One region of the Mesorhizobium sp. M1409 genome, then DNA from elsewhere that is predicted to be linked to it. Evidence: predicted binding sites of a transcription regulator. Region 1 holds the regulator's gene; each other region holds the start of a gene.

Region 1 (7,508 bases):
GGATGGATGAGGTACAGCAGGGCGAGGAAGAACGGAGCGAACGGCAGGTCGAACAAGACCGCCGCGCCGCGTGACCTGATGAAGGCGCATACCGAGGCAAGGTCGCGCAGTGGAGACAGAGCTGCGCCGCCGGCGTACTTAGCCTCAAGCGAGACGGCGAATGTCCTCGCGCCCAATCTGTTGTCGACCGTGGCTGCAACGCGCTGCGTGTAGACGGAGCGGATCGTATCGAGGAGACCGAGAAAGGCGAGCGCGAGAACCGCGATAGCAGAGAGGTAGAGAAGCGTCTCGACGCTGGAGGACAGCAGGACGCGGTCATAGACCTGCAAGAGATAGAGGGGGATCACCAATAGCAGGATGTTGATGAGGAACGAGAAAACACCGACATCTACGATGGCGCGCCTCAAGACTGCCCGCAGACCAGACTGTGCAATCATTCCCGCGCTCCCAACGGCTCATGGCCCCAACGTGAGGGCGTCGCTTAGACCGAATGGTCGGCCGCGATGTCCAAGGGGTGGTGCTGCAGGTCGTCCAGCGTATAGGCGCGGATGTAGTCGATTTTCATCTCCGCCGGCGTCGCCAGATGGTCAGGAGGCTGGCCGGCAATGCCGCCCACCGCGAGATTTGCCAATATGTACATGGGGTCGTGCATGTCGGACGGCGTTGCCGCTTGGGCGACCTTTACACCATCGTAGGTCCAGACAAGCTCATCCTTCGTCCAGAGCAGGCCATAGGTGTGGAAACCGTCGGTGTCCGCAACGTTCACCGTGGACGAAACCTTCGTGTGCGCTCCCGTCTCATTGGTATGCGCCGTCATGTAGAGCGTGTTCAGGTCCTGGCCGCGCGTTTCGACAACGTCCAGCTCCGGCGGCCACGATCCGTCTTCCGGAAGCAGCCAGAAGGCCGGCCATGCTCCGGCTGTTTCGGGCAGGTCCGCCCGCATTTCGAAATAGCCATAGGCTTGCGCGAAGGTGTCGTGCGTCGTCAGGATCCCCGAGGTGTATTCGTAATTGTTGATCAGAGGCTTGATGTCCTCCGGCGCCTGCGCCGCGGTGATGGTGAGGACGCCGTTTTCAACGCTGAACGGGTGGACGGAACTCGTCGGGCCATAATTGGCGTCGACATACCATTGCAACTCGCCATTGCTGCTCAATGTGCTGCCGTTCGGCGCTCCCCACCAGAAATTGGAATTCCAGGTGCCGTCCTGTCCGTTCCGAAGGCTCAGCGTGTTAAATTCGTCGGAGAAGGACAGCGTCATTCCGGACTTGTCTATCGGCAGCTCGAACTGGGTGGGCTGCAACTTGTCGATGGTCGTATTCTTGAACACCAGGATCTCGTCGGATCCGAGGTTCAGCATCACGTTTGATTCCACCTGAACCATCTGTGAACGGACGGCATCGAACGAAGTGAAGTCATAGCCGTTAAGGCGGACCGTATCAGTCGCACCGAAATCGAAGATAAGATCACTTCCATTTCCTTTAGAGATGGCGAAAGTGTCGGCGCCGTCTCCGCCGATCAGGACATCGTCGCCCTTGCCGCCATCCAGCGTCTGATGACCCGACCCGCCCTTGATGATGTTGTCCAACGCATTTCCGAACGCATATCGATTGGCGCCGGTAACGACGAGGTTCTCGAAATTGTCGGGGAGCTTGTAGCTCATCCATGTGTCGATCGTGTCGATTCCTGCCCCAGGATCCTCGACCACCTTATTGTTGGTGGAATAGAGGTGATAGTAGTCGTCGCCGGCGCCACCGTAGATCGTGACCTTGACGCCGGTGTCTCCCCAGAAGGAGTCGTTGCCGGAGGTGCCATGCAGTTCCGGTCCAGACCCAGTGGCCGAGAACCAATGAGTGGAAGCGCCGGTGTAGGGAAGAGGGATGCCTTTGGCGTTTACGACGGTGCTCATCAGAAATCCTTCCTCATGGTATCCGACCTGGTGAAATCATTCGATACGAGTCCCAGCGACTGCTTCCCAAGCAACGTTGCAACGGATGAAATAGTTCCAGGGAATCGTCATCCGATCCGAGATAATATTGACCATTCGGCGCACATACACTGAATAAAGAGAAGGAATCCGTCCTCCGTCAAAAATATAATTTTAATAAAATTCTATATTTATGTGAAAGTCGCGTGCTTTGACGGATATAGATAAATGCATTAGTTCAATCCTCGCTAGAAGGAGCACGATTTGGAGGGCAGAGTTTTACGGGCAAAATGGCGATTATGACCGACTAATCGCGAACCGTTCTTCCCGCGGCCAGCCGGACACAACAGCAGTTTGAGAGATCGCAGAGCAATCGAGTTGTGAAGTGACCGACCAGTTAGCCACGCACAATCAATTCCAGCATGGCTCACTCCGCTGCGGACGTTTCGCTGCGACCGGGCAACGACCGCGAAGGGTCGGTTAAAGATTTCAATCCCGCCTGCTTGAATGTCCGCCATCGCTTTTTGGATGCCAGAAGCCGCCTGTCGCCTTGGCCCAAATGCGGTCATTCGAAAACTGATGGGATGACCGCTCCTGGGCGCCACATGCTCGTTCTCCACCGATGAGACGAATGCAACATTCCACCCTTCGCGGCCGTTGGCGACCGCCTGCTGACCGAGCTTGAACCTGGGTTCCGATTTATCGGGATGGGATGGGAATTAATCTTCCCTGATCGCGTAGCCTGCACCTCGAATGGTGCGGATGACGTCGGGCATGCGGCCGTTGTTGACCGCCTTGCGCAGCCGGCCGACATGCACGTCCACCGTGCGTTCGTCGATGTAGATCGTCTCACCCCAGACATTGTCGAGCAGCTGGCTGCGCGAGAACACGCGGCCGGGATGGCGCATCATGAATTCGAGCAGGCGGAATTCGGTCGGCCCGAGCCGGATCTCGCTCTTCTTGCGATAGACCCGATGCGATTCTCGATCGAGCACGATGTCGCCGACCTTCAGCACGCTGGACAGCACTTCCGGCTTGGCACGGCGCAGCAGCGCCTTGACCCTGGCCATGAACTCCGGCGTCGAGAAAGGCTTGACCAGATAGTCGTCGGCGCCGGTCGAGAGGCCGCGCACGCGGTCGCTCTCCTCGCCGCGCGCGGTCAGCATGATGATCGGCAGCCGCTCGGTCTCGGGGCGCATTCGCAGGCGTCGGCAGAGTTCGATGCCGGAAACCGCCGGCACCATCCAGTCGAGCACCAGAAGGTCAGGCACGTTCTCCTGCAGCCGGATCTCGGCCTCGTCGCCGCGCGTCACCACCTCGACCTGATAGCCCTCGGACTCCAGATTATAACGGAGCAGCACGCCTAGCGGCTCCTCGTCCTCCACCACCATGATGCGTGGCGCGATCATCGGCTGGTCACCCCTGTCGTCATGCCGCCGGCGCGGACATTGTCGTCTCGTCCTGCTTCGGACGATTGGCCGGCAGCTGCGTGCCGGTCAAAACATAATAGGCATTTTCCGCGATGTTGGTGACGTGGTCGCCGATGCGCTCGAGATTCTTGGCGCAGAACAAAAGATGCGTGCACGCGGTGATGTTGCGCGGGTCTTCCATCATATAGGTGAGAAGTTCGCGGAACACGGAGGTGTATTTGACGTCGATGCGTTCGTCGTCGGCACGCAGTTTCGCCAGCGCGGCGGCGTCACGCGCCGCATATTCCTCGATGACGCCCTGCACCTGGATCAGCACCAGTTGTGCCATTCCATCGATCGAGTGCGAAAGGTCGCGCGGCGTAACGCTGAGGCCGACAGTGCCGACGCGCTTGGCGATGTTCTTGGCAAGGTCGCCGATGCGTTCGAGATCGCCGGCCATGCGGATCGAACCGACGACATGGCGCAGATCGTCGGCCATCGGCTGCCGCTTGGCGATCAGCGTGATGGCGCGGTCGTCGAGCTCCCGCTGGCGCGCGTCCATGATCGCGTCGTCGGAGACGACGCGCTGTGCCAAGGCGTTGTCGGAATTCAACAGCGCCTTGGTCGCACCGCCGACCATCGAGCTGGCGAGATCGCCCATGTCGCTGATGAGCTTGCTGATCTGACCGAGATCCTCGTCGAAAGAAGCGACTGTGTGTTCGCTCATGATCCTGTTCCTCGTATGCCTGAGCTCAGCCGAAGCGGCCGGTGATGTAGTCCTGCGTGCGCTTCTCGCGGGGCGACGTGAAGATCTTCTCGGTGCGGTCGAACTCGACCAGCTCGCCCAGATACATGAAGGCCGTCTGCTTCGACACGCGCGCCGCCTGCTGCATGTTGTGGGTGACGATGACGATCGTGTAGTCGGCTTGCAACTCGTCGATCAGCTCCTCGATCTTGGCGGTCGACAGCGGATCGAGCGCCGAGGCGGGCTCGTCGAGCAGGATGACTTCCGGCTTCACCGCCACGGTACGGGCGATGCAGAGCCGCTGCTGCTGGCCGCCTGAGAGGCTGAGGCCGCTGGCGTCGAGCTTGTCCTTGACCTCGGTCCAGAGTGCCGCGCGCTTCAGCGCCTGCTCGACGCGGCCGTCCATCTCGGATTTGCTCAGCTTCTCGTAGAGCCTGATGCCGAAAGCGATGTTTTCATAGATCGACATCGGAAATGGCGTCGGCTTCTGGAACACCATGCCGATCTTGGTGCGCAGCAGGTTGAGGTCCTGCGAGCGGTCAAGAACGTTCTGGCCGTCGAGCAGCACCTGACCGTCGGCCGTCTGCCTGGGATAAAGCTCATAGATGCGGTTGAAGACGCGCAGCAGCGTCGACTTCCCGCAGCCCGAAGGCCCGATGAAGGCGGTGACGCTGCGCTCCGGCAAGGACAGCGTGATGTCCTTCAGCGCCTTCGATTGGCCGTAGTAGAAGTTGAGGTTCTTGACCTCGATCTTGGCCTTGGCGGTGGCCTCGGCGGCGATCGTCATGTCTGGAGACAACATCTGGCTCATTTGTCCTCTCTGCGTCCGGTCAGGCTGCGCGCAACGATGCTGAGCGCGAGAACCGTCAATGTGATGATAAGTGCGCCGGTCCAGGCCAGTTGCTGCCATTCCTCGTAAGGGCTGAGAGCGAACTGGAAGATGGTGACAGGCAAGCTGGCCATCGGCGCGTTGAGATTGCTCGACCAGAACTGGTTGTTGAGCGCCGTGAAGAGCAGTGGTGCCGTCTCGCCGGAGATACGGGCGATCGACAGCAATATGCCGGTGACAATGCCGGAAAGCGCGGCGCGGTAGGCGACCGACTTGATGACCACCCAGCGCGGCGCGCCGATCGCGGTGCCGGCTTCGCGCAAGGCGTTCGGCACCAAATTGAGCATGTCTTCGGTGGTGCGCACCACAACCGGAATGACGAGGATGGCGAGCGCGACAGCACCGGCGATTGCCGAGAAATGCCCCATCGGCCGCACCATCAATTCGTAGACGAACAGGCCGATGATGATCGACGGCGCCGACAGCAGGATGTCGTTGATGAAGCGCACCACGGTGGTCAGCTTGGAAAAGCGACCGTATTCGGCCATGTACGTGCCGGCCAGCACACCGATTGGCGTGCCGACGATGACGGCGATGATCGTCATGACCACGCTGCCGTAAATGGCGTTGAGCAGGCCGCCGGCGTCGCCGGGAGGCGGCGTCATCTGCGTGAAGACGTCAAGGGACAGGCCGGCGGCGCCCTTGTAGACCAGCGCGCCGAGGATGAGCGCCAGCCAGGCAAGTCCGATGCCCGCCGCGGTGACGCACAGCGTCATCATCACGGCATTCTTCCTCTTGCGGCTCTGGTGAAGCGATGTGGCTGTCGACATCGGTCAGGCTCCGGTGCGGGCGTCGATGCGCATCAGCATGTAGCGGGCGATGGCAAGGATCAGGAAGGTGATGACGAACAGGATCAGGCCGAGCGCCACCAGCGAAGACGTGTAGAGGTCGCCGACGGCTTCGGTGAATTCATTGGCGATGGTCGCGGAGATCGTCGTTGCCGGCGCGAACAGCGAGGTCGAGATGCGGTGCGCGTTGCCGATGACGAAGGTCACCGCCATGGTTTCGCCCAGCGCGCGGCCAAGGCCGAGCATGACGCCGCCCATGATACCGATCCTTGTGTAGGGAATGACGACGCGGCGGGTCACTTCCCAGGTCGTGCAGCCGATGCCGTAGGCGGATTCCTTCAGCACCGGCGGCACCGTGTCGAAGACGTCCTTGGTGATCGAGGTGATGAAGGGCAGCACCATGATGGCCAGGATCAGCGACGAGGTCAGCAGGCCGATGCCATAGGGCGGACCGGCAAACAGGCTGCCGAGGCCGGGAATGCCGTGGAACACGCCGATGATGAACGGCTGCACGATCGTCTGCAGGAACGGCGCCAGCACGAACAGGCCCCAGATGCCGTAAATGATCGAGGGGATGCCGGCCAGCAGTTCCACCGCCATGCCGATCGGCCGCCGCAACGGGCGTGGGCAAAGCTCGGTGAGAAAGATGGCGATTCCGATGCCGAGCGGCACGGCAATCAGGATGGCGATGGCCGACGTGATGATGGTGCCGTAGATCGGTGCCAGCGCGCCGAACTTCTCCGTCACCGGATTCCAGCTTTCGCTGGTCAGGAAAGAGAAGCCGAAGGTCGACAGGGCTTGCCAGGATCCGGCAAACAGCGAGATCGCGACGCCGCCAAGCAGGACCAGCACCAATATGGCGGCGGCCCGGGTCATCCCGTGGAAGATTGCGTCGGTCAGCGCGAATCGTCTGACGATCGCATCGCGCGAACCTCGAATGGCTGGCAAGGCTTCCTGGACAGCGCTCATGTGAAGCTCGGCTCTTTGAGTTGAGGAAAAAGGAGCGCCGCGCCGCGGCGCTCCTTCAAAGGTTATTACTCGCCTGCGTAGACGGGCTTCCCGTCGGCCTGGATGTCGGCCTTCCAGGAGGTCTTGATCAGGTCGACGACGCTGTCGGGGATCGAGACATAGTCGAGCGCCTTGGCGGTTTCCTTGCCGTCCTTGTAGGCCCAGGCAAAGAACTTCAGCGCTTCACCGGTGGCGGCGGCATCGTCGGGAACCTTGTGGATCAGCACCCAGGTCGAAGCAGCGATCGGCCAGCTGGTGTCGCCGGGTTCGTTGGTGATGATGACGTTGAAGTTCTTCGCGCCTTTGAAATCGGCATTCGAAGCAGCCGCACCGAAGGATTCGAGCGACGGCTCGACGACCTTGCCGGCGGCATTCACCAGCTTGGAGTAGGAAAGGCTGTTCTGCTTGGCATAGGCATACTCGACGTAGCCGATGCTGCCGTCGGTCTGCTTGACGGTATTGGCGACGCCTTCGCTGCCCTTGGCGCCTACGCCCGTAGGCCATTCGACGGCTGTATCCGAACCGACCTTGTCCTTCCAGTCGGGCGACAGCTTGACCAGATAGTTGGTGAAGTTGAAGGTCGTGCCCGACCCGTCCGAGCGATGCACGACGGCGATCGCGGTGGACGGCAGGGTCAGGGTCGGGTTCAGCGCCTTGATCGCAGCATCATCCCAGGTGGTGATGGCGCCGAGGTAGATCTGGGCCAGGGTCGCGCCGTCAAGAACCAGTTCGCCCGGCTTGATGC
Region 2 (7,508 bases), on a different contig from region 1:
CCACGCCTCGCGGAAAGACACCAGTTTCCGGCGATTCTCGTCCCACAGCGCCAGTTTGACGCATCGCAGGCTTTCGAGCAGCGTGACGCGACCGATGGTGCGCAGTTCCGGATAGTCCCGCAGAACTTCCTGCAGCCGGTAGCACGGAACCCTGGCCGAGAGGTGGTGGACGTGATGGACGCCGATATTGCCGGTGAGCCAGTTCAGTACCGGCGGCAGGTCGTAGTAGGAGGAGCCATGCAGGGCGGCGTGCTGGAATTCCCAGTCGGCGTCCTTCGCCCATTCCGTTTCCTCGAACTGATGCTGGACGTAGAACAGCCAGATGCCCGCCGAACCGGCGAGGATGACGATCGGCAGATGGACCACCAGGAACGCGCCAGGGCCGACGAACCAGATGAGGATGGCTGCCGCAATCGCGATGCCAAGATTGGTGGTCATCGACGACACCCAGGGCGTCAGGCCGCCCCGCATCATGCCGACGGGCAGCCTTTGCTCGAAGATAAACAGCCAGATCGGCCCGAGCCCGAACATCACCAGCGGGTGGCGATAGAGACGATAGGCAAGGCGGCCTCGCCATGACATCCGCCGGTATTCGGCAACGGTCAGCGTCCTGATGTCGCCCATGCCGCGTTCGTCAAGATTGCCGGCGCTGGCATGATGCGTCGCGTGAGCGCGCCGCCAGCAGTCGTAGGGTGTCAGCGTCAGGATGCCGAGCCCGCGGCCGATCCAGTCGTCCGCATAGCGATTGGCAAAGAAGGAGCCGTGACCGCAATCGTGCTGGATCATGAAGATGCGCACCAGAAACCCGGCCGCGGGAAGGATCAGGATCAGTCCCCACCAATGGCCATAGGCATAGGACGCCGAGGACAGTCCCCAGAGCACGGCAAACGGAATGAGTGTGATGGCGAGTTCGACGGCGCTGCGCCGCCTGTCAGGCTTCTTGTAGCGCGCCAGAATTTTCAGCCAGGCGCGCTTGCTGTTGGCGACCGCCTCAGGGGAAATCATGTTCATCACGAAGCATAGGCGGGGTGTCCCGCCACCGCAAGCAAAGATCACGCAAAATTACTGCGCGTAATTGTCGCGTGGCCTGTGGGTCGAGCCAACCGCACTTCACCCGTTTGATGGTTTTCCCCCGGAGCGGCGGGCTTTCAAGATCATTCGGGAACCCGAGGGTTGCCGCCAAGATTGGTCGTTCTCTACCGCCGGCGCCAGCCGACGTCACTCTTCTCCGCTCCGTCGAGGCGGTCGAGCAGTTTTCTGAATCGGTCAGGAATGTCGGCTTCCGTGCGGAAGGCGGGTAAGGTGCGCATAAAGCGGGTGACCGCCTCCGCGCCGAGCTGGCGTCTGACCTCGGTGGCCAGCCGTTCTGCCTTTTCGGTCCTTTTGCGGGTCATCATCTCAAAATCCTGTGTCGGCTTCGAAACTTCTCCAGCAAGGGAATGGTTCCCGCATCACGCCTTTGTGGCAAGCAAAGCCGCCGGTTAGGGTAAAATTTGAATTAAAATCGAAATGCCTGCCGTCGTTGTCCGGCGTTGGTCGACAGCCTTCACAATCGCTTACCCCTTGATTTTTGGCCGCCAAACCTCGATATCGGGCTCAAAATCCACATCATTCGAGATTGACGGGAAACGGCGATGAGCGACCAGGCAAAAGACGAACGCGCGCCCGATGAAGTCGAGGCGACCGAGGCCAATGCCGAGCGCACGGAAGGCAGCGTCAACGGCGACTATGAAGCCCTTGTGCGGCTGCTGAAGGAAAATGAAGAATTGAAGGACCGCGCGCTGCGCGTGGCGGCCGAAATGGAGAACCTGCGTCGCCGCACGGCGCGCGACATGCACGACGCGCGTACCTACGCGGTCGCGAATTTCGCTCGCGACATGCTGTCGGTGTCGGACAATCTGCGCCGTGCGCTGGATGCGATTCCGGCCGAGGCCAAGGCGTCGGGTGACGCCGGCTTCAAGGCGTTGATCGAAGGCGTCGACTTGACCGAGCGCGCCATGCTGTCGGCGCTGGAACGGCACGGGGTCAAGAAGCTCGCGCCTGAAGGCGAGAAGTTCGATCCCAATTTCCATCAGGCGATGTTCGAAGTGCCCAATCCAGATGTTCCGGCCAACACGGTGGTCCAGGTCGTGCAGCCGGGCTATTCGATCGGCGATCGGGTGCTGCGACCGGCCATGGTCGGCGTCGCCAAGGGCGGCCCGAAGCTAGCCGCCGCTGAAGCGCCGGTCGAGCCGGGGCCGGTGAACGAACAGGCCGAGAAGGATGCGTGAGGTAGGGAATAGGGAATAGGCAGTAGGCAGTAGGCAATAGGGAAACTGGGGCAGTCGTATCAATCGAGCGGCTTCGTGCTATTCATACTGCCTAATTCCTAATTCCTACTGCCTCACGCCCATGAACCTCATCGCGCTTCTCGACTATGCCGGTGTCGCCGTCTTCGCCGCGACCGGGGCGCTTGCGGCTTCGCGCAAGCAACTCGACATTATCGGTTTCCTGTTCCTGGCCAGCGTCACCGGAATAGGCGGCGGCACGCTTCGCGACGTCATCCTCAACCTGCCAGTTTTCTGGGTCGCCAACTCCAGCTATGTGCTGATCTGCGCCGTGGTTGCGGTGCTGGTCTTCTTCAGCGCGCATCGTGTCGAATCGCGCTGGAAATGGCTGCTCTGGCTTGACGCCATCGGGCTCGCCGCCTTTTCGGTGATGGGCGCCGCCAAGGGACTGGCGATTACCGGTTCGCCTGTCGTCTCCGTCATCACCGGCGTGCTCACCGCCACTTTCGGCGGCATTCTGCGCGATCTCCTGGCCGGCGAGCCATCGGTTCTGCTCAGGCCCGAAATCTACGTCACGGCAGCCCTTGCGGGTGCCGGCCTCTATACACTTGGCGATCTTGCCGGACTGCCGCCGCTCGCCTCGGACCTCGCCGGTTTTGCGGCGGCGTTCCTTGTGCGTGGCGGCGCACTCAAATTCGGCTGGTCGTTTCCGTCCTACAAAAGCCGACCCGGCCGGCGGCCGGAAGATATTCCGTGAGAGAAGTGAATGGTGAATGGTGAATAGTGAATGGCAATTAGAACGGGGTGTAACTCCCACCATTCACCATTCACCATTCACCATTCACCACTTTACGCAGCGAAGCGTTGAGCTTCCCCGCCATAATAATTGACGTAGCGGGCGCCGATTTCCTTGACCGGCATGACGACGAAGACGTCGACCGTCGAGAATTCGCGGTCGATGACGCAGCCATCGCCGATGCGCGCGCCAACGCGCAGATAACCCTTGACCAAGGGCGGCATCGCCGCGATCGCCGCCTTGGTGTTGACCGCCTCGATCGGCATCAGGTCCATCGAGCAGTAACGCCCGGACACCGCGCGCACATCCCAGGCCGAATTCGTCCGGCAGTGGTGGGCGAGGTAGGTGAGTGCCTCGGCATGCGCCGCCGGCACCGTGCCGTGGAAGGAAGCGCAACCGGTCATCACACCGATTTCGTAGTGGTTGATGTAAGCCCAGATGCCTTGCCACAGCGCCTCGATGGTGCGCTTCGAGCGGTATTCCGGCAAAACGCAGGAGCGGCCCAGTTCGAGAAAGCGCTGGCCGGGGTGACGGGCGATGAGCTTGGTCAGCTCGAATTCACCTTCGGAATAGAACCCTCCGGCCGTGGCCGCGATTTCTTGCCGCAGCAACCGATAGGTGCCGACGATGCGGCGATGTTCGGGGCCGGAAAGCGTCGTGTCCAAAACCAGCAGATGGTCGCAGAGCGGGTCGAAGCGGTCGGCATCACGGCGGTCGTGGGCCTGGAACAGATCCTTCCTGGCGCCAAGTTCGTCGTAGAACACCCGGTAGCGCACTTCCTGCGCGGCCGCGATCTCGGCCTCGTTGCGAGCGAGCCGCACTTCAAGATTGCCTATACGGCCCAGTGCCGCGCCCTTTATGACGGAATCGACTTTACATCCGGCAAGCAAGGCGCTGCTGGCGTTCGGCCGAGTGTCACATTCCGGCATAACTGTATGCACGAGTGATTCTCCTTCGAGCCATCCCTCTTGGCACGGGGATACGGTGTAGGTGCAACAGGATTGTGACAGTACCGTGATACGACGTCGTGGGCAATACTTCGTCGGCTGGCGAATAGGATCAACCGGCTCCTTTACGTGAGCGCGCGGCCTGAAATGGGCGGGTGGAAAACTCAGGCCGCGACGACCTGTCCCTCGACGGCATTGACCAGCGCCTCGGGGTCGAGCGGCTTGGTGACAAAGCCGCTGGCGCCATGAGCCAACACCGCATGGCGGGTCTTTTCCTGGCTGTCGGCCGACAGCACCATGATCGGCACCGGCGGCACGGCGGTTTCTTCCTCATGGCGGCGGATGGCGGCAATCGCGTCCAGTCCGTCCATGACCGGCATGTGCAAATCCATCAAAATCACGTCGAAGCGGTGGTTGTGCCCGGCGCCGGTGACAGCCTCGACGGCGGCCTTGCCGTTGCCGACCACCTTGACGCGATGCCCGGCCTTCAGCAGCGTGGCGCGGGCCAGCATGGCATTGATGTCATTGTCCTCGGCGATCAGCACCGACAGGCCGCGCTGGCGGTTGCCGACGGCGCGAAGCGCCGGCGCGCCACGCTTTTCCGGCTGCGGCTGGACGAGGCTGGGAGCATGGCTGCTCAACAGCACACGCAGAAGCGTTCCGCCACGTACCGGCCTGGCCAGGAAGGTTGCGTAGCCGCCGGCGCGGAACTCGCCAAGCATGCCGCGATCGGTCGGCGCGATCAGCGTGATGGCCTCGCAGTCGGAAAAACCGCTCTGGCGCAGGCGCTTGAGCAACCTGCCGTCGCTTTCTTCCATGGCCGCATCGATCAGAAGCGCATCACAGCCAGCGGCGAAGGGCGCGGCCTGCGCGGCGGTGGTGGCGATGTCGACCGTGCCGCCATTGGCGCGGATGGTGCGGGCGATGGCGTCGGCCTCGACGGCGTTTTTCGACAGGATCACCGCGCGTCTGCCAGAGAGTGCGTTCTGCCGGCCCTGCGGCGCTTCTGTGGCCGCTATCGCCGGGATCTCGAAGACGAACTCGGATCCCTGGCCGAGCCGGCTGGATACCGAGATCGTGCCGCCCATGGCGGCCACCAGGCGTTTGGAGATGGCAAGGCCGAGGCCGGCCCCGCCATGCGTACGCGTCGACGTGCCGTCGGCTTGCTCGAACTCCTCGAAAATACGGTCCAGGTCCTCATCATGCAGGCCCGAACCGGTATCGGCGATGGTGAAGCATATGCGGTCGGTGGTTTCGGTGCGCGCTCGCGCAATGCTCACCAGCACGCCGCCGCTGTCGGTGAACTTGATGGCGTTGCCGATAAGGTTGAGCAGCACCTGCCTGACCTTGCCCGGATCGGCGGTGATCAATTGCGGCACGTCGGGTTCGACATGGCAGCCCAGCCCGATATCCTTGGCGAAGGCGCGCGCGGCCAGCAATTCGACGATGTTGTCGGCGATCTCGCGCACCGACATCGGCTGCGGCTCCGGGTCGAAGCGCCCGGCTTCGATCTTGGAGTAGTCGAGCAGATCCTCGATCAGGGCAAGCAATGCGCTGGCCGAGGTTGAGACGGCGCCGACATAGGTCTGCTGTTCCGGCGACAGGCTGGTGTCGGCCAGTAGCCTGGCCATGCCCATGATGCCGTTCATCGGCGTGCGAATTTCATGGCTGACGGTGGCGAGGAAACGCGATTTGGCCTGGCTGGCGTACTCGGCTCGTTCGCGTGCGGTGATCAGCGAGGATTCGGCGCGTTTGCGGGCGGTGATGTCGCGGGCGATGGCGCGATGCGAAACGGCGCCGCTGTCCTTGTCACGCACCGACAGTTCGATCCACGAGAACCAACGCGGGCCGCTAGGCGTATTGATGGCGACATCGGTGGAACTCAGGCATTCATGGTCGGAAAAGGCGGCATCGGGAACGATGCCGACCTCGATGCCAAGTTCCGCCAGGGTCTTGCCGGCAAGGTCGCGCTGATCGGTTTCGACGAGATCGGCGAAAACCTTGTTGGCATAGACGATGTAGCCGTCGCGGTTGCGGTGAATGACGAGGTCGCCGAGCGCATCGATCAGGCCGCGAAAGCGCTCATCGCTCTCCTGCATTTCCCACATGCGATCGGCTAGCGTCTCGATCTCGGCGCGGCTGCGGGCAGTGGTTTCGTCAAGAAGGGCCGCGGTGCGGTGCTCGCTCCGCATGGCGCGCAGATGCATGGCAAGGCCGGCAAGGCCGGTTGCCAGCAATGCGATGCTGATGAAGACCGGTGCCCCGGTCAGGTGCGCCAGGCCTGCCAGCACGATGATGGCGACGAAGGCCAGGAACGGAAGCCCTTCGCGCCTGGCGGGCTCGGGCTCGGGCACCAATGGCGGCGCGGCGACAAAGCGCCGCGACGACGTTGCGTCCACGTCGTCGCCAGTGTCCGCCCTTTGGCTGCCGGATTCCGCGATCATGCGAAATCCTTGCCAGACAGAGATTATGGAAAATTGCGGCGGATCGTTCGAATTTTAGCGGATGGGCGCTTTTGCCGTGGCCGCAACGGATTTGCCATCGTGCGCGGCAATTCCGCCCGCCTTCTCCGGCAGTCGAGCGGGTTCACATGTCCACGACGACGCGGCCGCGTATCTTGCCGTCGACGATGTCGCGCGCGGCATCGATGATGCCGTCGAATCCGATGGTCCTGGACAGGCTGGCGAGCTTCTTCAGATCGAGGTCGGTGCCGATACGCCGCCATGCTTCGAGGCGGACCGCCTTCGGCGCCATCACCGAATCGATGCCGAGCAGCGACACACCACGCAGGATGAAGGGAGCGACGCTGGCCGGCAGGTCCATGCCGCCGGCCAGGCCGCAGGCGGCGACCGCGCCGCCATAGGATGTCATCGACAGCACATTGGCCAGCGTGTGGCTGCCGACGGCGTCGACGCCACCGGCCCAGCGCTCCTTGGCCAGCGGCTTGGCCGGCTGGGCAAGCTCGTCGCGCGATATCACTTCGGCGGCGCCAAGGTTGATCAAATAGGGGCTTTCGGCGTTGCGACCGGTGGAAGCAATGACATGGTAGCCGAGGCTGGACAGGATCGAGACCGCGACCGAGCCGACGCCGCCGGCCGCCCCCGTCACCACCACCGGGCCGCGATCGGGCAGGATGCCGTGCCGCTCCAGCGCCATGACGCAGAGCATGGCGGTGTAGCCGGCGGTGCCGACGGCCATCGCGTCATGCGGGCTGATGCCTTGCGGCAGAGGCACCAGCCAGTCGCCCTTGACACGGGCGCGGCCGGCATAGGCACCGAAATGGGTTTCGCCGACGCCCCAGCCGTTCAGGATGACCTTGTCTCCGGCGCGCCAGTCGGAATGGGAGGACGAGATGACGGTGCCGGCGAAATCGATGCCCGGCACCAGCGGCCAGCGGCGGATCACCGGCGCCTTGCCTGTGATCGCCAGGCCATCCTTGTAGTTCACCGTCGTTGCCTCGACCGCGATGGTGACATCGCCTTCCATCAGGTCGGCTTC
Region 3 (7,508 bases), on a different contig from region 1:
AGCTCGCGGAACTGGCCACCACGCATGCGATAGCTGGCGGTGCCGGAGCTCGGCAGCAGCCGTGTCGACAGGCAGTTGAGCAATGTCGTCTTGCCGGAGCCGGACTCGCCGACGACAGCCAGGACTTCGCCCGGCCACAGATCGAAGGAGACGTTGTCGCAGCCGACACGCGAGCCGTAGAATTTGGAGAGCGCCGAGACGCGCAGCAGCGGTTCGTCGGTCATTGCGCCGGCTCCATATTCCCTGGGGCAAGATGGGTTTCAGGGGCAAGATGGCCGCGATGGCCGTCCGCCCGCCGCTTCTCACAGTGATCGGTATCGGAGCAGACGAACATGTGGCCGCCGTGATCGTCGAGGATGACCTCGTCGAGATAGACATTCTCGGCCGCGCACAGCGCGCAGGGCTGGTCGAAGGTCTGCACTTCGAACGGATGATCCTCGAAGTCGAGGCTGACCACAGCGGTGAAGGGCGGCACCGCATAGATGCGCTTTTCGCGGCCGGCGCCGAACAGCTGCAGTGCCGGCGAGCGGTGCATCTTGGGATTGTCGAATTTCGGCGTCGGCGACGGGTCCATCACGTAGCGGCCCTCGACCTTGACCGGGTAGGCATAGGTGGTGGCGATACGGCCGTGCTTTGCGATGTCCTCGTAGAGCTTGACATGCATCAGGCCATATTCCTCCAGCGCATGCATCTTGCGCGTTTCGGTCTCGCGCGGTTCGAGGAAGCGCAGGGGTTCGGGGATCGGCACCTGGTAGACAAGCACCTGGCCCGCGGTGAGCGGATGTTCCGGGATGCGGTGGCGGGTCTGGATGATGGTCGCCTTCGCCGTCTCGGTCGTCACCGCGACATTGGCGACCTTCTTGAAGAAGGCACGGATCGACACCGCATTGGTGGTGTCGTCGGCGCCCTGGTCGATGACCTTCAGCACATCGTCGGGGCCGATGATCGAGGCGGTGACCTGGACACCGCCGGTGCCCCAGCCATAGGGCATCGGCATTTCGCGCGAGGCGAACGGCACCTGATATCCGGGAATGGCAATGCCCTTGAGGATCGCCCGGCGGATCATCCTTTTGGTCTGTTCGTCGAGATAGGCGAAGTTGTAGGTGGCGATGTCTGTCGGTTGAGCGGTCATTCCGCGGCCTCCCGCTTCTCTTCGACCTTCGCCGGGTTTTCGCGGGCGTCGTATTCGGCGCGCATGCGGCGCACGAGGTCGAGCTCGGCCTGGAAGTCGACATAGTGCGGCAGCTTCAGATGTTCGACGAAGCCGGTCGCCTGGACGTTGTCGGAATGCGAGATGACGAACTCCTCGTCCTGGGCGGCCGCGACGACATCCTCGCCGAGTTCTGTCGCACGAAGAGCGCGGTCGCACAGCGCCATCGCCATCGCCTTGCGCTCGCTCTGGCCAAAGACGAGGCCGTAGCCGCGGGTGAATTGCGGCGGCGCCTTGGCCGACCCCTTGAACTGGTTGACCATCTGGCATTCGGTAACGCGGACAATGCCGAGCGGCACCGCGAAGGGCAGTTCGGGCACGTCGAGCTCCAGCTCGACCTCGCCGATGCGGATCTCGCCGACAAAGGGATGGTTGCGGGCATAGCCGCGCTGGGTGGAATAGCCGAGCGCCAGAAGGAATCCCTCATCGCCGCGCGACAGCGCCTGCAGGCGGATGTCGCGGGCCATCGGGAATTCCAGCGGCTCGCGGGTGATGTCGCCGGGGACGTGATCCTGCGGCATCTCTCCATCCGGCTCGATCAGGCCCTCGCGGGCGAGGATCGCCGAGACGCGCGGCATGGCTTGCGCTTCCGTCTCGCGCTGCAGCGGTTCGGCGACGTCACCTCCGGTGGCAAGCTCGGGATCGAGCAGCCGGTGGGTATAGTCGAAGGTCGGGCCGAGCAGCTGGCCGCCGGGCAGGTCCTTGTAGGTCGCCGACACGCGCCGCTCGACCAGCATGTTGGCGGTGTCGATCGCCTTGGAGTAGCCAAAGCGCGGCAGCGTGGTGCGATAGGCGCGCACCAGGAAGATCGCTTCGATCATGTCGCCGCGCGCCTGGACGATGGCGAGTGCCGCCAGTTCGCGGTCATAGAGCGAGCCTTCGCTCATCACCCGGTCGACGCCGAGCGCCAGTTGCTCGACGATCTGGTCGAGGCGAAGGGCCGGCACCGAACGGTCGCCACGGCGGCGGTCGGCAAGCAGGCTGTGGGCGTTGGCGATTGCGGCCTCGCCGCCTTTTACCGCGACATACATATTACGCCTCCATCGTCTTGATGCGTGTGGTGCGCGGCAGGCAGGCAATGCCGTCCGATGTGGCGAGGATGATGTCGACGCCGCGCGGAAAGCGCTTGATATTCTGCTTCCACTGTTCGACGAAATGGCGCGGCATCTGTGCCGGCGCGATCGTGGCGCTGGTTTCGATGCCGGGCCCTTCGAGCAACAGCGGCGTGCCGGAGACGAGATCGCTGATCTGCAGGATCAGCGTGGCCGAGCGGTCGGGATAGTCCTGGGTGCCTTGCGAAAAGCCGTCGAGCGCCATCATCTCGGCTGGCGTTGCAACAAACGCGAAATGCGCATCGGCCGGTGTGTTGGCCAGCGGCGCGCCGGTGTGGAAACCGAGCCAGGATTTGATGGCAGTGGAAGCCTGCAAAGCCGGATCGAGCCAGAGCGGGGTGTCGTTGTCGCAAAGCGCTAGCGCGATGGCGCCGGCGGTTGCCGATAGCGGCGCCGGCGGGCGGGCTAAGACCGGCAGCGGCTGCACGCTGCCCGGCCGCGCCATTGCGTCCATGACGGCGCGGAACACGGTCTGTGCGTTGAAGACCGGATCGGCGAAACCGCCGTCTATCGATTGCGCTGCGATGTCCATCAGTCTTCTCCGCGAACCATGGTGAAGAAATCCACCTTCGTTGCCGCCGTCTCGGCGCGGCGTTTTTCATGGGCGGTGGTCAGGGCCGACCTGAGAGGGGCAATCAGCCTGGTTTCGACCTCGTTGCGGCGGGCCGGGTCCTGCCACAATGCGTCGGCGATGGCCGCAAGCCTTGTCTTCTGCTTGTCGCGGCCAAGCGCATAGCAATGGCCGACCTGCCCGGACGGCAGCCGGACGGTGGCGCGGGTGACGGTCGCCTCGCCGACATTGAAGGGCGCGCCGCCACCGCCGATGCGGCCGCGCACGGTGACCAGGCCGGTTTCGGGGCCGCGCAGCAGTTCTGCTTCCGAAGGCAGTCCGGCCTCGTTCCAGAGCCGCACGATGTCATCGCCGCTGGATTGCGCCAGTGTTGCCATGGCGGCCTTACGCTCGGCCTGGTCGCGGGCTTCCTGTCCTCGCATGAGCAATAGTCCTTGTGGCTAAATTTGTCTATTGATATAGACAACTATACAAATTATACCCATTATCTAGCGCGAGTCCATGACGGGTGGATGACAGGGCTAAAAGACTGGGGGCAATCAATGGTCGGGCGGCTGGCAGCGGACAGCATCGAGCGACGCAGCGGCGTTTCGCTGTGGCGGCAGATCGCCGACAAGATCCTACAGGCGATCGCCATCGGCGATTTCGCCGAAAACGCAGCGCTGCCGCCGGAGGTGGCACTGGCCGAGCGCTATGGCGTCAACCGCCACACGGTGCGCAGCGCCATATCAGCCCTTGTGCAGGAAGGGGTGCTGCGGGCCGAGCAGGGGCGTGGCACCTTCGTGCGGTCGCGCAAGCGGCTGTCCTATCCGATCGGCGCGCGCACACGCTTTTCGACAGGCCTGCAAGGGCAGACGTCGGAACGGCACATCGTCCTGCTTGCCTCCTCGGTCGAGCCGGCCAGCCAGCGCGTTGCCGAGGGGCTGGGGCTCGCCAAGGGGGCCGACGTGATCCGCCTGGAAACGCGCGGCGAAGCCGATGGGCGGCCGGTGTCGCGCGCTGCCGGCTGGTTCGATGCCAGGCGCTTTGCCGGCATCGATGCCGCCATGGCCGAGACCGGTTCGATCACCGCGTCGCTGGCCCGTTTCGGCATCGACGATTATCTCAGGCAATCGACCGTGCTGTCGGCGCGCCATGCCGATGCGGCGGACCTTGCCGACCTCGACCTGCAGCCGGGCGCCATCGTGCTGGTCACGGTCGCTGTCAATGTCACGCCGGACGGCCAGCCGATCCAGTTTTCCGAGTCGCGCTTCCCGGCCGAGCGCATCGAACTCAAATTGTCAGCTCTGTAGGGAGTGCCGACCTTATACGAGACTGTGATTTATCTGACTCACGCTGATATCAGGCCAGTTCGGTCGCGCTCACCTGTCAGCGTCGGCGCATTTGAGAACCGGCTTCGATCTGCGCGGGGCGTCGTCAATTCGGACCGGGTTCACCGCCTGCCATGTTATGACCCCACCTCGATCACGGCCTTGATCAGGCCGGATTTCTCGTGCGCCCAGCGGGCGAGATCGTGCGGCGTGCCGGCCAGCGTGGTGCGGTGGGTGACGAGCTTGGCCAGCGGCACGGCGCCGTTGCGGATCGAGGCGGCGACGTGATCGAAGTCGGCGCGCAACGCGTTGCGGCTGCCGATGAGCGTCATCTCGCGTTTGTGGAATTCCGGATCGGAAAAGCTGATGTCGTCCTTGACGACGCTGACCAGCACCAATGTTCCGCCATGCGCGACATGGGCGAAGGCCGACTGCACGGACTGGGTGTTGCCGGTGGCATCGAAGACCACATCGAAACCTTCGCCTGATGTCGCCTCCTTGACCAGATCGGGCACCGCGCCGCGCGAGCCGTCGAGGGTCTGGAAGCCAAGCTCGTTCGCGGCGAAGGCGAGCCTTTCGCTGCTCATGTCGAGCAGCGTCGCATCGAGACCGGCGATGCGGGCGAAGATGGCGGTGCCGAGCCCAATCGGGCCGGCGCCGATGACCAGCGTGCGTGCGCCGGAATCGGCGCGTGCACGCCGCACGGCATGCGCGCCGATGGCCAGGAACTCGACGGCGGCGGCGTCCGCCAGCGACAGGCCATTGGTGGGATAGAGATTTTGCGCCGGCACCAGGATGCGTTCGCACATGGCGCCGTCGCGATGCACGCCGAGCACCTCGATCCTGACGCAGCAATTCGGCTTGCCGTGCCGGCAGGCGATGCACTTGCCGCAGGAAAGATAGGGGTTGATGACGACCGGTTCGCCAACGGCAAGATCGACACCTTCACCGGTCTCGACGATTGTTCCCGCCACTTCATGGCCCATGATGCGGGGATAGGCGAGGAACGGGTGCTTGCCCTCGAAGATATGGTAGTCGGTGCCGCAGATGCCGACATGGCTGACGGCCACCAGTGCCCAGCCGGCAGGTGGCGCGCCGGGCGCTGGACGGTCTTCCAGGACAAGGTCACCGGGCGAGCGGCAGACGACGGCTTTCATGCGCAATTCCAGTCTGTAGTGAAATCGCCGGCCCGGCAGTCATGTCGGGCCGGCGACCGATTTGGGTTCGGCCTACTTGCCGCGACGGCGCAGCCCGTCGAAGTAGACGATGATGATGATAAGCGCGCCGGTGATGATGCGCTGCCAGAACGAGTTGACGTTGAGCAGATTGGCGCCGTTGTTGATGGTGGCCAGGATAAAGGCACCAAGCAGCGGCCCATGAACCGAGCCGACGGCACCGAACAGCGAGGTGCCGCCGATCACCGACGAAGCGATCGCCTGCAACTCCCAACCTTCGGCCTGGGTCGGGTTGCCAATGCCGATGCGGGCGGCAAGCAGCACGCCGACGAAGGCCGCGCAGAGGCCGGACAGCGTGTAGGCCATGTAGATGGTGCGCTGGACATTGACGCCGGACAGGCGCGAGGCCTCGGCGTTGGAGCCGACCGAAAACAGGTACCGGCCCCAGCGGCTGTGATGCAGGAAGATATACGCCGGAATGCCGACCAGGATCACCATCCAGAACAGGTTGGGGATGCCGATGAAGGAACTGCGCGAGAACGCGGTGAAGGTGTCGCTGTTGATGTTGATCGAATTGCCGTTGGTCATCAATAGGCCGATGCCGCGCAGCGAGGTCAGCGTCGCCAGCGTGATGATGAAGGGCGGCAGGCCCATCTTGACTATGCCGAAGCCGTGAAACATGCCGATGGCGACACCGACCAGCAATGTCACCAGAATTGCGAGCCAGATCGGGAAGCCGGCGTTGATCATCATGGCGACGACCACGGTGGCGAAGCCGACAACGGCGCCAACGGACAGGTCGATGCCGCCGGTGATGATGACGAAGGTCTGGCCGACCGCCATGATGGCGATCATCGAGCCTTGGCGCAAAAGATTGGCGATGTTGTTGCCGGAGGCGAAGCTCGGCGTCGCCACTGAAAGCACGATCCACAGCAGCACCAGCAGCGCCAAAAGCGTCAGCCCAAACAGGACGTTATAGTTGCGCTTCGGCTTTTCGACAGCAATCGCCTCGGTGCTCATATCTGTCCTCCCTGCTTTTCTTGTTTCTCGGCGAGCGCCTGCGTGAGAATGTCCTCGTGGCTGGCGGCGCGAAAACCGTGTGTCGCCACGAGTTTGCCGCGCCGGAACACATGCAGCGTGTCGGCGAGTTCGTAGACTTCCGGCAGATAGGACGAGATCAGGATGATGCCTGCGCCCTTCGACAGCAGCGCACCGAACAGACGGTAGATCTCGGCCTTGGTTCCGACATCGACGCCGACCGTCGGCTCGTCGAAGATGAACAGCTTGGCGCCGTGGGCCAGCCATTTGCCGATGACGATCTTCTGCTGGTTGCCGCCCGACAGGCTGGACGCCAGCGCGCCGCGCGTCGGTGTCTTGATGCGCAGATCGGCGATCTGGCGATCGGCCTGCGTCTTTTCCTGCGCGCTCGAAATCAGCAGGTTGTTCGAAATGCGCTTGTAGATCGGCAGGTTGAGATTGAGTCCGACCGGCAGGTTGAGGCAGAGGCCCTGGTCGCGGCGGCTTTCCGGCGCCAGCGCCATGCCGAGCTTGATCGCGTCATGCTCGGAATTGACCTGAACCCCCTTGCCTTCCCAGAGAATCTGGCCGGCCGATTTACGGTGGCGGCCGTAAAGCGTGGTGACGAACTCGCTGCGCCCGGCGCCGATCAGGCCGTAGAGCCCGACGATCTCGCCGGCGCGGACCGTCATCGACACATTTTCGAACCCCTTGCCGGAGAGGTTCGTGGCTTGGAGGATCGCCGCGCCGGGCGTAAAATGTTCCTTGTGATAGATCTGCTCGATCGAGCGATTGATCATCATCTTGACCAGCTCGGCGTCGTTGGTCTCGGTGATGTTGCGGGTGCCGACCAGCGTGCCGTCGCGCAGTACCGAGACACGGTCGGCGAGTTCGAACACCTCTTCCATACGGTGGCTGATGTAGATGATCGTCACGCCCTCGCCCTTCAGCCGACGGATCAGGGTGAAGAGCTGATCAGTCTCCTTGCGGGTGAGGTAGGCGGTAGGCTCGTCGAAGATCAGGAATTTGGTGCCGCGCACTGTGGCGCGGGCGGCGGCGATCAGCTGCTGCTGGCCGATGGTCAGGTCGCCGAGCGTGACGTGTGCCGGCAGG
Region 4 (7,508 bases), on a different contig from region 1:
CGCCTGCCGGCCCATGTCGTCGGCGACGCCGGCCGGTTCCGGCAGATCGTCACCAACCTCCTCGGCAACGCGGTGAAGTTCACCGAAAAGGGTCATGTGCTGATCGATGTCGGCGGCGAGATCGTCAACGACGTGGTTCAGCTCAAGGTTCGCGTCGAGGACACCGGCATCGGCATACCGGCCGAGAAGCTGCAGAACGTGTTCGAGAAGTTCGCCCAGGTCGACGGTTCGTCGACCCGCCGCCACGAGGGCACCGGCCTTGGCCTCGCCATCGCCGCCCGCCTCGTCGACCTGATGGCGGGCAAGATCGGCGTCGAGAGCGAGATCGGCCGCGGCTCGGTGTTCTGGTTCGCGGTGCCGCTGCCGGCGCATCAGGCCGCGGCTCGCGACGAGATCGTGCCGGTCGACGTCACCGGCGCGCGTGTGCTGGTCATCGACGACAATCCGGTCAACCGCGAAATCCTGCTCGAACAGCTCAGAAGCTGGAGCTTCGATTGTGCCGCCGCCGAAAGCGGCGCCGTGGGCCTGGCCTTCCTCGATCGCGCCTTTCAGCTCGGCGCCGCCGTCGACTGCATCATCCTCGACTACCAGATGCCGGGCATGAACGGCGCCGACGTCGCCAGGGCCATTGCTTCCGACAGTAGGCTGTCCTCCATCCCGGTCGTGTTGCTGACCTCGGTCGACCAGGTCGATTTCGGTAAGATGATCATCGACTTCGGCATTGCCGCGCATCTGACCAAGCCGGCACGCTCCGCGATCCTGCTCGGCACCGTCATCTCGGTCGTGCAGAAGGCCCGCTCGCAGGTCGGCAAGGCGCAGTTCGTCCGCGAACCGATCGTGCGGGCTCCCCCGGCGGCGGCACCTGCCTTCACCGTCATCCGCGGCCCGGCGATGCCGGTCGCGGTGGTGCCGGAATCGGCCACGCCGAACGGACCGATCGACATTCTCATTGCCGAGGACAATGACGTGAACCAACTGGTGTTCGGCCAGATCCTCAATGGGCTGGGCCTCAGCTACCGCATCGCCGGCAACGGCCGCACGGCGGTCGAGATGTACCGGGCGCTGCGCCCCAAGCTGATCCTGATGGACGTTTCGATGCCGGAGATGAACGGCTACGAAGCAACCCGCGCCATCCGGGCGATGGAGGTCTCGGCGGGCACCCGCATACCGATCATCGGCGTCACCGCGCATGCGCTGAAGGGCGATCGCGACAAGTGCATCGAAGCCGGAATGGACGATTATCTGCCGAAGCCGGTTTCGCCCGATCGCCTCGGCACCAAGATCGGCACCTGGCTCAGCGAGACGGTGGTGGCGAAGACGGCATAGCCCGCATCCGCCCGATGCGTCGGACGGCTGCGTCCAGACGATAGCGGCGCATCCAGTCGAGGCTCGTGTCGTCGGAGAGCTTTGCAACGCCGGGGCTTACATCCTCGGCGTCGGGTGCTCGGACCCCCAGGGCTTCGCAGATGCCTGGCAATGTCGCAGCGGGGTTCGCGGCAAGACGCTCATAGCCGACCCGCAGCGGGGATATGCCTTGCTCCGCGAACCAAATGTTCCAGGCTGCATCATAGGTCTCGAGTTCCGTGACCTCACGTCTGATCCGCTCGAAATCATATTGGGGTTCCTTCGGTGGTGCGACCCTTTCGATCTCGGTTCCGTCAGGGAGCAATATGCCAAAGCCCGGTTTGCTCTGCTTTGATCAGGGAGACAGCCTGCGCGAGCTTGTCCTCCCGGGAGAGGTGTATGCAGAGAATGCGGCCAAAGGCCTTTTCAAGACGCGCTCTGTCGGATGGCAGCTGCGGGAAAATCTGGTCGAGGATAGCCGAGACCAGCTGCGGGAAAATCTGGTCGAGGATAGCCGAGAGTTCATCCAGATTTTCGCGCATCAAACGAAGGCCGAAGATGCCGGTCCCACCCTTGCCGGCAGCGATCGCCGCATTGAGATAGGCGGCATTGAATTCGAGCTCGCTCATCGTGTCGCGGTCAGGCAGCTTCCACTCTTCAGCCCACTCCGACACGTCCTGCCGCCGATAGAATGAGTGGGGCGTGCCGGCCGTCCTCGCGGACTCCAGAAGCTTGCCGAGCAAAGTGCTTCCGGTCCTCGGCGTGCCGCAGATAATGTATCCATTGAACATGTTGCGGCCCATGCTGGTCGTCAAAGGTACGGCTGCCGCCCCCTGGTGAAGATGGCCGCCGCTATAGCTGAAATCCTTGCTGGATGCGACGTCTTGGCGGCCACCTTCAAATGCCTCTCTCAGACAAGACACCTTGTCGGCGGTGGACAAAACTACCGGTTGCGCACCACCACGCACGCTCCGCCGACGCTTTGCAATTTCTGGCAGATGACATTGGCGGCGGCACGGTCGTCGACACCGATCCTGACCGCATAGATACCGCGCCGGCCGATCGGCGTGCGTACCCGGCTGACCACCGGATCGTGCCCGTCGAGCAGGGCCGGGAACCGGCTTCTTACCCGCAGCCATTGGTTGATCGCGGCACTGCAGCGGAAGTTGCCGGCCACCTGGATGCCCCATGGTTTTATGTTGATCGAGGCCATCGCCACGGTCCGCGACATGATCACCGGCAGCCTGCGGCAGGCGTCGGCAAAATCCGCCTTTGAGTCGAGCGGCTCGATCCTTCCGGCATAAGCCCGGTCGGTGAACTTGTCCGCCGGCTCGCCCATGATGTCGAAGACATAGCTTTCGGTCTCCATCGGCAGGAAGCCGCCGGAGCTGAGCCAGCGCGACACCCGGCTTTCGCCGGCATTGTAGGCGGCCGCCGCCAGACCGAGATTGCCGTAGCCGGTTTTCATTTCGGCGAGATACTTCGCCGACGCCGGGATCGCCTGGTTGATGTCGAAGGAATTGGCCAGCCCGCGCATCTTGGCGGTGCCGGGCATGAACTGGGCGATGCCTTCGGCGCCGACCGGGCTGACGGCGTCGGGATCGAAACGGCTTTCTTTCCAGATCAGCCGGGCGAAGTAATCCCTGGGCAGGCCGTTCTTGTCGGCATGCGCCTGGATCAGGTTGCAGACCTTGTCGATCAGCCTTTGCTTGGCGGATTGCGGCGGATCAGCCTGAACCAGCGTCGACCAACCCAGGGCGCAAAACAGAACCAGCGTAGCCCTGAGGAAACGCCGCATCGCGCGCTACTCTGCCGCGGCCTTGCCGCGACCAAACCGTTGCTCGATATAGTCGGCGACCATTTTCTCGAAATCCGCCGCGATCGACGGCCCGCGCAGCGTCGCCGCCTTCTTGCCGTCGACGAAGACAGGCGCCGTCGGCGTCTCGCCGGTGCCGGGCAGCGAAATGCCGATGTCGGCATGCTTGGACTCGCCCGGACCGTTGACGATGCAACCCATCACCGCGACCTTGAGGTTCTCGACGCCGGGATATTTTTCGCGCCACACCGGCATGTTCTTGCGCAGATCCGCCTGGATGTTCTGGGCGAGTTCCTGGAACACGGTGGAGGTCGTGCGGCCGCAGCCAGGACATGCGGCAACGATCGGCACGAACTGCCTGAACCCCATGGTCTGCAGCAATTCCTGCGATACCTGCACCTCACGTGTGCGGTCGCCATTCGGCTCCGGCGTCAGCGAAATGCGAATGGTGTCGCCAATGCCTTGCTGGAGCAGGATGCCCATGGCGGCCGACGAAGCCACGATGCCTTTCGAACCCATGCCGGCCTCGGTGAGACCGAGATGCAGCGCATGGTCGGAGCGGGTGGCGAGTTCGGTATAGACGGCGATCAGATCCTGCACGCCGCTGACCTTGGCCGATAGGATGATTTTCTCGCGACCGAGGCCGATCTCCTCCGCCATCTCGGCCGACAGGATCGCCGACTGCACGATCGCCTCGCGCGTCACTTCCTGCGCCGTCATTGGAAAGCCCTGGGCCTGGTTGTCGTCCATCAGCCGGGTCAGCAGTTCCTGATCGAGCGAGCCCCAGTTGACGCCGATGCGCACCGGCTTGTCGTATCTAATCGCCATCTCGACGATATCAGCGAACTGCCGGTCCTTCTTGTCCTTGAAGCCGACATTGCCCGGGTTGATGCGATATTTGGCCAGCGCCTCGGCGCAGGCCGGATGGTCGGCCAAAAGCTTGTGGCCGATATAGTGGAAATCGCCGACCAGCGGCACGTTGATGCCAAGCCGCTGAAGCCGCTCATGAATGCGCGGCACCGCGGCGGCGCTCTCGTCGCGATCGACGGTGATGCGCACGATCTCGGAGCCGGCCCGGTGGAGTGCCGCGACTTGCGCAACGGTCTGGTCGATATCGGCCGTGTCGGTGTTGGTCATCGACTGCACGACAACGGGCGCACCGCCGCCGACGACCACGCCGCCGACATCGACGCCGACCGAGGTGCGGCGAGGGAAAGGAGAGGAAAAATATCCGGTCATGCCGGCAGCCTTTTGTCTCTGGAGCGCCGAACGTCCCCTTGGACGCACAGAGCGCGCCCCGGGCCGATGCGCTAAAGTCCGGGCATGAGGTGGATGAGCAAAGATGGCTTGTCAATGGCGACAGGTCGCTACTGGCCAGAATCGGCCCGCCGCCAAGGACCAGAAACGATCGATGATCTGGCGAAATCTGGCGACGGCCGAAGCGGAAATTAAGCCGGGTGGAAGTCCAGCTCAGGCCGATGGCCCAGCTCTGGAAATCGAAAACTCCCAGGCCGGCGGCAGTGCCGCCGGGAAAAGAGGCCGCGGATGGTGAGCGGCGATGTCAGGAGGGCATCAATGCGTGGTCGGTTTCCCTCTCAGTTTTTCAATCTCGTCCTTGAGTGCCAGCTTGCGTCGCTTGAGATTCACGATTTCGAGGTCGTCGACCGATGGATGGTTCATCGCGTCATCGATTTCACGTTCGATGTCACCGTGTTTCCGCTGCAACTCATCAAGATGGGATGCAAGAGACATGATTGGTTCTCCCTTTCATGGTTTCCTCGATTGCAGCCGTCATGGCGCGTCCACCGCAGGTTCGCTTCTGTGACGGCATAATGACAGTGTGTCACCTTCCGGCAGCGATGTCGAATGATCCGTGGTAGCATTCCACGACAATGTGAAATGTGATATGGGCTGCGCGCCGGTTGCAAAATCCCACCGGCCCCGCCCAATCAGGCCCATTTTTGGGCGCCGCAGACGTGCAGACGGTAGATAATGTCCGATCAGGAACAGGCTGATATCCGGCTCGAATATTCCCGGCTGAAGCAGGAGCACGCCGATTTCGATGCGGCCATCAACGCGATGATCGCCATGGCCTGCGATCCGCTGCAGATCCAGCGCATGAAGAAGAAAAAACTGTTCCTCAAGGACCGGCTGATGGCGCTGGAAGACAAGATCATTCCCGACATCATTGCCTGAGAGAGCATCCGCTCGTTCGCGTCCTAGGCCGCGGTCGAAAGTCTCGCGGCACGATCACGCAGCAGGCCGATGAGCTCGCCGGTCCGCTCCTCGGACGTATCGATGGGGACCACCAGGCACATCGTAGCCTCGACCTTGCCCGGCGCCGAAAAGACCGGCGCGGCTAGGCATTTCGTATAGGCATCGACCAAGCCCGAGGTGACGCAATAGCCGGCAACTCGCGCCTTTGCGATATCGGTGACAAAATCGTCAAGCCGCAGTTTGCGACCATCGGGCAGCACGAGATCGTCGTCCGACACCATGGCTTCGATTTCAGCCCTCTCCAGCCCCGCCAGAAGCAGCCGTCCCGAGGCCGTCCAGGGCAGCGGTATCTGCAAGCCGGTGGCGGAGCTGATGCGGAAAGGCCTGGTGCCCGGGCTCGCGTGGACGATCGTGTAGCGACCGCTCTGCAGCATGCACAGTTCGGAGGTCTCCCCGGTCTCGCGCGACAGATTGTCGACCTCCTGACGCCCTCGTCTGAGGAGGTCGTTGCCCCGCACATAGTCCATTCCATAGAGATAGAGCTTCTTGCCGAAATAGACGCGATTGCCGTCGCCTCCCATTTCCAGCAGGCCTGCGTCGACCAGCGACCGCACCAGCGTGTAGGTCGTCGAACGGGGCGCATTCACCCCTTTGGCAAGGTCGCCAATGCCGATCGCCCGCTGGGTCGTGTGAAGAAAGTCCAGAATCTCGAGCACTCGGTTGAGCCCCTTTTCACGGGAGCTCGAAATTTTCTCGCCGGCTGAAATCGCGGAAACATTGCCATCTTGCATTGTCGATTCCCGGTGTTAATATCTGTCTTGTACAGGATACACTCGTCCCTTGTAAGAGACAAAATCACGGACGCGTGTCTTGCCTGTGCACAAGGGGAACACAACACGAAAGGAGGTCGCCGTGAACGACACATCCGGAAGACGTGATTTTCTGAAATTGGGAATGGCAGGGCTGGCCACGGCCGGCGTGCTGGCAACCGTCGATGCCCAGAAAGCCGCTGCCCAGGCAGCATCCGACAGCCTGCTGCGCACCGTGCTCGATCGCGGCAAGCTGATCGTCGGCACCGGCAGCACCAATGCACCCTGGCACTTCGAAAACGATGCCGGCGAATTGGTCGGCATGGACATCACCATGGGGCGCATTCTCGCCAAGGGCCTTTTCGACGATCCGACCAAGGTCGAATTCGTCATGCAGGATCCGGCTCAGCGCATTCCGAACGTGACCACCAATAAGGTCGACATCACCATCCAGTTCATGACCATGAGCGCCCAACGCTCGCAGCTGGTCAACTTTTCCCGGCCCTATTATGTCGAGGGCGTTGCCCTGCTGAGCCTGCCGACCGCCGAGAACAAGACTTTCGACAAGCTGCTTGCCGGCGGCGCTGCAACGCGCATCTCGATCCTGCAGAATGTCGATGCCGAGGCGCAGGTGCATTCGGTGCTGCCCGAGTGTCAGGTCATGCAGATCGATACCCAGGCCAACGTGCTGCAAGCGCTGGAATCGAAACGCGTCGACGCCGCCGCAGTCGACCTGTCCACGGTGCGCTGGCTCGCCTCGCGCAATCCGGACAAATACTTCGATGCGGGCAAGAGCTGGCTGAGCATGCTTTATGGCGCGGCTCTGCGGCAAGGCGACCTTGACTGGCTGACCTTCGTCAACTCAACCTTCACCATCGCCATGTTCGGCCACGAGAACGCCCTCTACGATGCCGCGTTCAAGGACTATTTCGGACAGGAGCCGCCGGCGCGCCATCCGGGCTTCCCAGCCATTTGACCTGCATCGGGCGGGAGGGTGTATCCAGCGCCCTTCCGCCTCCCTAGAGCAATTCCAGGAAAAGTGTGAAACGGTTTTCCGTCCGGAATTGCGTCAAAACAAAGAGTTAGAGCGGTTTGCCGTTTCCGTGAAACGGTGAACTGGTCTAAGGCCTGCGGCAACCGAGGCGGACGCATGGGCTATGCCCTCAATTTCAATCTGATCTGGCGGCATTTCGACAAGCTGTGGGGCGGCCTGCTGCTCAGTCTCGAACTCGCCGTCATCTCGATCGCCATCGGCATCGTCATCGGCCTTGTCCTGGCGGTCTGGTACGTGTCTGCCGGGCGTGTGGTGCGCACCATCATCG

Evidence for each region. Region 1 encodes PhoB, which activates phosphate uptake and scavenging genes when phosphate is short. Its sites were predicted from a motif close to TGTCATNNANCTGTCAT; they were not measured.
Region 2: the regulator PhoB is predicted to act here: its motif matches at 4,056-4,072, upstream of olsB (l-ornithine N(alpha)-acyltransferase).
Region 3: the regulator PhoB is predicted to act here: its motif matches at 3,395-3,411, upstream of phnF (phosphonate metabolism transcriptional regulator PhnF).
Region 4: the regulator PhoB is predicted to act here: its motif matches at 4,982-4,998, upstream of NKG99_RS04710 (YdcH family protein).

Annotation. Positions count from the first base shown of each region.
Region 1 is NZ_JAMYKV010000042.1:31,880-39,387, forward strand. It holds gene NKG99_RS26350 (type I secretion system permease/ATPase) at 1-437, opposite strand, end outside; gene eglC (endo-1,3-1,4-beta-glycanase EglC) at 482-1,906, opposite strand; gene phoB (phosphate regulon transcriptional regulator PhoB) at 2,644-3,333, opposite strand; gene phoU (phosphate signaling complex protein PhoU) at 3,353-4,060, opposite strand; gene pstB (phosphate ABC transporter ATP-binding protein PstB) at 4,086-4,889, opposite strand; gene pstA (phosphate ABC transporter permease PstA) at 4,886-5,737, opposite strand; gene pstC (phosphate ABC transporter permease subunit PstC) at 5,741-6,724, opposite strand; gene pstS (phosphate ABC transporter substrate-binding protein PstS) at 6,790-7,508, opposite strand, start outside.
Region 2 is NZ_JAMYKV010000021.1:25,005-32,512, reverse strand. It holds gene NKG99_RS17755 (fatty acid desaturase) at 1-1,011, opposite strand, end outside; gene NKG99_RS17750 (hypothetical protein) at 1,197-1,397, opposite strand; gene grpE (nucleotide exchange factor GrpE) at 1,635-2,270, shown strand; gene NKG99_RS17740 (trimeric intracellular cation channel family protein) at 2,392-3,024, shown strand; gene olsB (l-ornithine N(alpha)-acyltransferase) at 3,117-3,992, opposite strand; gene NKG99_RS17730 (response regulator) at 4,175-6,454, opposite strand; gene acuI (acrylyl-CoA reductase (NADPH)) at 6,597-7,508, opposite strand, start outside.
Region 3 is NZ_JAMYKV010000021.1:85,781-93,288, reverse strand. It holds gene phnK (phosphonate C-P lyase system protein PhnK) at 1-224, opposite strand, end outside; gene NKG99_RS18020 (alpha-D-ribose 1-methylphosphonate 5-phosphate C-P-lyase PhnJ) at 221-1,132, opposite strand; gene NKG99_RS18015 (carbon-phosphorus lyase complex subunit) at 1,129-2,241, opposite strand; gene phnH (phosphonate C-P lyase system protein PhnH) at 2,243-2,854, opposite strand; gene phnG (phosphonate C-P lyase system protein PhnG) at 2,854-3,315, opposite strand; gene phnF (phosphonate metabolism transcriptional regulator PhnF) at 3,436-4,185, shown strand; gene NKG99_RS17995 (zinc-binding alcohol dehydrogenase family protein) at 4,341-5,360, opposite strand; gene NKG99_RS17990 (ABC transporter permease) at 5,433-6,398, opposite strand; gene NKG99_RS17985 (sugar ABC transporter ATP-binding protein) at 6,395-7,508, opposite strand, start outside.
Region 4 is NZ_JAMYKV010000004.1:15,115-22,622, forward strand. It holds gene NKG99_RS04685 (response regulator) at 1-1,326, shown strand, start outside; gene NKG99_RS04690 (Stf0 family sulfotransferase) at 1,295-1,669, opposite strand; gene NKG99_RS04695 (Stf0 family sulfotransferase) at 1,659-2,285, opposite strand; gene NKG99_RS04700 (lytic transglycosylase domain-containing protein) at 2,288-3,142, opposite strand; gene ispG (flavodoxin-dependent (E)-4-hydroxy-3-methylbut-2-enyl-diphosphate synthase) at 3,149-4,399, opposite strand; gene NKG99_RS04710 (YdcH family protein) at 4,733-4,912, opposite strand; gene NKG99_RS04715 (YdcH family protein) at 5,153-5,356, shown strand; gene NKG99_RS04720 (IclR family transcriptional regulator) at 5,380-6,168, opposite strand; gene NKG99_RS04725 (transporter substrate-binding protein) at 6,290-7,162, shown strand; gene NKG99_RS04730 (amino acid ABC transporter permease) at 7,337-7,508, shown strand, end outside.